Regions from separate parts of the Bradyrhizobium sp. Leo78 genome, predicted to be linked through region 1. Evidence: predicted binding sites of a transcription regulator. Region 1 holds the regulator's gene; the other holds the start of a gene.
The links. The regulator PhoB, encoded in region 1, activates phosphate uptake and scavenging genes when phosphate is short. The targets are predictions, from matches to a motif close to TGTCATNNANCTGTCAT.
Positions count from the first base shown of each region.

Region 2: a site for PhoB is predicted at 1,291-1,307, ahead of AC5ZG1_RS03315 (alkaline phosphatase). Genes of this name have one in related genera too.

Region 1 is NZ_JCAMOT010000010.1:209,948-212,148, reverse strand. It holds gene AC5ZG1_RS16005 (GcrA family cell cycle regulator) at 379-894, shown strand; gene phoB (phosphate regulon transcriptional regulator PhoB) at 1,015-1,722, opposite strand; gene phoU (phosphate signaling complex protein PhoU) at 1,839-2,201, opposite strand, start outside.
Region 2 is NZ_JCAMOT010000002.1:184,399-186,599, forward strand. It holds gene AC5ZG1_RS03315 (alkaline phosphatase) at 1-1,203, opposite strand, end outside; gene argG (argininosuccinate synthase) at 1,396-2,201, opposite strand, start outside.

The DNA.
Region 1 (2,201 bases):
CGTGAAGGCATTCTATGCGCGCGGCGGGTGCTGTCAATCGCCACGAAGCCGCCAGGCTGCGCTGCAAAGTGCCGGTAATCCGCAGTTTTCCGGTGTGGTGGAAAAGCCCGATTGCAATCCCTAAATGTCGGAACATGTGGACGCATAGGCGCGGACTCTTGCGCCAGAGTCACGCCATATTGTAGCGTCTGGCCTGTCGGGTACGACATCTCGTGCGGCAGTTTTGATCCCTTAGAGTCCTTTGTGTGCGGCGTACACGTTCGGGTGCGGTTTTCGTGCCCGGCGAGCCTTAAGGGATTCTGCCCGCAGGGATTTTTGAGATTAGGCATCGCAGCGCTGTCCCAGGATCGGCCGGCGCAACGCGAAGGGAAAGATGCGATGACGGTATTGACCTGGTCCGACGAACGCGTCGAGCAGTTGAAAAAGCTCTGGGAAGGTGGCCTTTCGGCCAGCCAGATCGCTGCGGAACTGGGCAACGTGACCCGCAATGCGGTGATCGGCAAGGTGCACCGGCTCGGCCTCTCGGGCCGCGCCAAGAGTCCTGCTGCAGCCGCGCCGCGGCAGCGCAAGGCGCGTCCCGCACAGCCGATGATGCGCGTGGCACGTCCGGTCTCCCGCGGCAACACCGCGCTCGCCCACGCCTTCGAGGTGGAGGTGGAAGCGGACCCTATCGCCTACGACAATGTCGTACCGATGAGCCAGCGGCTGTCGCTGCTCGAATTGAACGAGGCCACCTGCCACTGGCCGGTCGGCGATCCCTCGAGCCCGGAATTCTTCTTCTGCGGCGGCAAGGCGCTTCCCGGCCTGCCCTATTGCGCGCACCACTCCCGCATCGCCTACCAGCCGGCGGCTGACCGCCGCCGTCCGACGGTCAAGCCGTCACAAGGCAAGTAAGCCGACGACGGATCGTAGCTCGGGTGGAGCGCAGCGCAACCCGGGAACGCTGTATCGGCAGGTCCAAATTTCCCCGGGTTACGCTTTGCTGCACCCGGGCTACGGATTGAGGTCGCCGGTTTACGACTGCTCGGCCTTCGCGAAGCGATCATCGAGCGCGTAGCCCGCGCCGCGGACGGTGCGGATCGGGTCCTGCTCGCGGCCGGGATTGAGCAATTTGCGCAGGCGGCCGATGTGAACGTCGACGGTGCGCTCGTCGATATAGATGTCGCGGCCCCAAACGCTGTCGAGCAGCTGCTCGCGGCTGAACACGCGGCCGGGATGCTCCAGGAAGAACTCCAGCAGGCGATATTCGGTCGGGCCGAGATCGATCGGGCGGCCCGAGCGCGCAACGCGGCGCTTCTCGCGGTCGAGTTCGATGTCGCCATAGGTGAGCACGGTGGCGAGCCGCTCCGGGCTTGCCCGGCGCAACAGGCCCTTCACCCGCGCGAGCAGTTCAGGCACCGAGAACGGCTTGACGATGTAGTCGTCGGCACCGGTCGCCAGCCCCCTCACGCGCTCGCTTTCCTCGCCGCGCGCGGTCAGCATGATGATCGGGAGCTGCTTGGTCTCCGGCCGCGCCCGCAGACGGCGGCACAGCTCGATGCCGGAGAGTCCCGGCAGCATCCAGTCGAGCACGACAAGGTCGGGAATACGTTCCTTGAGCCTTGTGTCCGCATCGTCTCCACGGGCGACCGTTTCGACATCATAGCCTTCTGCATCGAGATTGTAGCGCAACAGCGTCGTCAGCGCTTCTTCGTCTTCGACCACCAGAATGCGTGCGCTCATCGGCTTGGCTTCTCCTATAGCGGGATGACTCTCTGCTTGAATCGTCATCCCACTCTTCCTTTGATGTTTGAGCAGGATCTTGGCGGAAAGCCGGCGTCGACTTTCCGGATGTTGCTCTAGTTGCCCGGAACGGTCGTGGCGAACGTCGTCATATCCCCCTTCGGCCGCTTGTCGGTGATCTGCTGACCCTCGATCATGTAGAAGACCGTTTCCGCGATGTTGGTGGCGTGGTCGCCGATCCGCTCGATATTCTTGGCGCAGAACATCAGGTGGATGCAGAACGAGATGTTGCGCGGATCTTCCATCATGTAGGTGAGGAGCTCGCGGAACAGCGAGGTGCAGATCGCGTCCACCTCCTCGTCGCTCTTCCAGACGTTCATCGCCGCCGGCAGATCGTGCGCGGCATAGGCGTCGAGCACGGACTTGACCTGCGACAGCACGAGGTCGGTCATGTGCTCCAGGCCGCGGATCAACTTCAG
Region 2 (2,201 bases), on a different contig from region 1:
GAGCATGATCGTGTCGTAGACCGCGCGCTCCATGTCCAGGAGATGAGCGTATTTGTCGATCAGTCCCGATTCCACCATCAGGAAGAAGCCGGCATCGTTCTTCGACAGCACTTTCAGCGCGGCCTGCACCTGCTCGGTCAGGTCGGGCTGTTCGGGAAACTTGCCGACGCTGCCGCCTTTGAGGAACTTGCGGTCCAGGACGCCGTCCATGTTGCCGGAGGCAAACAGTCCCAGCAGCTTGTTCGTGTCGGGTTTCGCAGCCGAGGCATCAAGCTCGGACTTTGTCGTCACCACCTGATAGCCGGCATCGCGAAAGCGGGCGATGTAATCGATGTCGTCCTTGCGCTTTCCCGCTGCTGCTTGCGGCAGGAAATTCGCGCTGCCTCCTCCCATCAGGACATCGGGCTTGGCGGCGAAGAGCTGCGCGACGATCTCATCATAGGCGGCGCGGCGGCGGGTATGCGCGACCATTGCCGCCGGTGTGGCATCCTCGACTTCGGTGTTGGTGACGATCCCGATGCCCAGACCAAGCCGCCGCTTCGCGACGCTGGTGATGGTTTCGACCTTGGGATCATCGAACGGGCTTGTGGAGCGATCAGCGTAGACACCCAACGCGTTGACGGCGGTCTTGTGGCCCGTGGCGTAGGCGCTGGCCGCATTCGCCGAATCGGTGATGATCGAATCGGAGCCGGCAGTCGCAACCAGCGCCATATGCGGCATGTCGTCGATGGCAAGCTTGCCGAGGCTTTTGCCTTCCGCAATTCCCTTGGAGAGCATACGCGCCGCAACCCGATGCGCCGGCGACAGTCCATCACCGATGAACAGGATCACGTTCTTGGCCTTGCGCGGACCGGTGTCGTAAACCGACCACACGACAGTGCGGCTGCGTGCGCCGTCAGAGACTTCCACCTTCACGCTTCCGGGCTTGGTCAATGCGACGTCGCGAACGATCAGGGCCGACTGCTCCTTGCCGTCTTCGTGCTCCACGAAGGTGCCGGGCTGGCCGAACGCTGCGGAATAATCCGCGCCGTTCACCGTGACTTTCACATTCGCCGGATCAACGCGATCGGGAAACTCGACCTTGAAGTCGAAATGGGCGCCGGCGAGGATGTCGGCGCGGTCGATCGGATAGATCGTCTGGGCTAGCGTCGGCGATCCGGACAACAGGACGAGGAGAGCGGCACCGGCAAATGGCTTGATCATGATTTGCGCCCCACAATTGTTCGCCCGCGCCGTCCGGCTGCAGTACGGAGGTCACGGGCGCGCAGGCGACGAGACTAGCCGCGCCGAATGACGCGTCCATTACACATCGAGCCTGGATACCGGCGATGGATCGTCGCAGTCCGTAGCCCGGATGGAGCGCAAGCGTAGTCCGGGCTACGGAGCTCACACGCTTCAGCTCTTGTCGCTATCGAGCCTCAAGATGTTCGAGCCCTCGCCGAGCGACAGCAAGCCTGTCTCCGCGTAGAGATCCAGCTTGGTGCGGGTATCGGCGATGTCGAGGTTGCGCATTGTGAGCTGGCCGATACGGTCCGCCGGCGTGAACGCCGCATCCTCCACCTTCTCCATGCTCAGCCGCTCCGGCTGATAGCTCAGGTTCGGGCTCTCGGTGTTCAAGATCGAATAGTCGTTGCCGCGGCGCAGCTCGAGCGTCACCTCACCGGTGATGGCGCGCGCCACCCAACGCTGGGCGGTTTCGCGCAGCATGAGAGCCTGAGAATCGAACCACCGCCCCTGGTAGAGCAGCCGGCCAAGGCGCAGGCCGTTGATCCGGTACTGCTCGATGGTGTCTTCGTTGTGGATGCCGGTGATCAGGCGCTCATAGGCGATGTGCAGCAGCGCCATGCCGGGAGCTTCATAGATGCCGCGGCTCTTTGCCTCGATGATCCGGTTCTCGATCTGGTCGCTCATGCCAAGACCATGCCTGCCGCCGATGGCGTTGGCCTCGAGGAACAGCGCCACCGGGTCCGGGAAAGTCTGGCCGTTCAGCGCGACGGGCTGGCCTTCCTCGAAGCGCACGGTGACCTGTTCGGCCCTGACGACACAGTCGTCGCGCCAGAACGGCACGCCCATGATCGGATTGACGATCTTGATACCGCTTTGCAGGCTCTCGAGATCCTTGGCCTCGTGGGTTGCACCGAGGAGATTGCTGTCGGTCGAATACGCCTTCTCGGCGCTCATCTTGTAGGCGAACCCTTGCG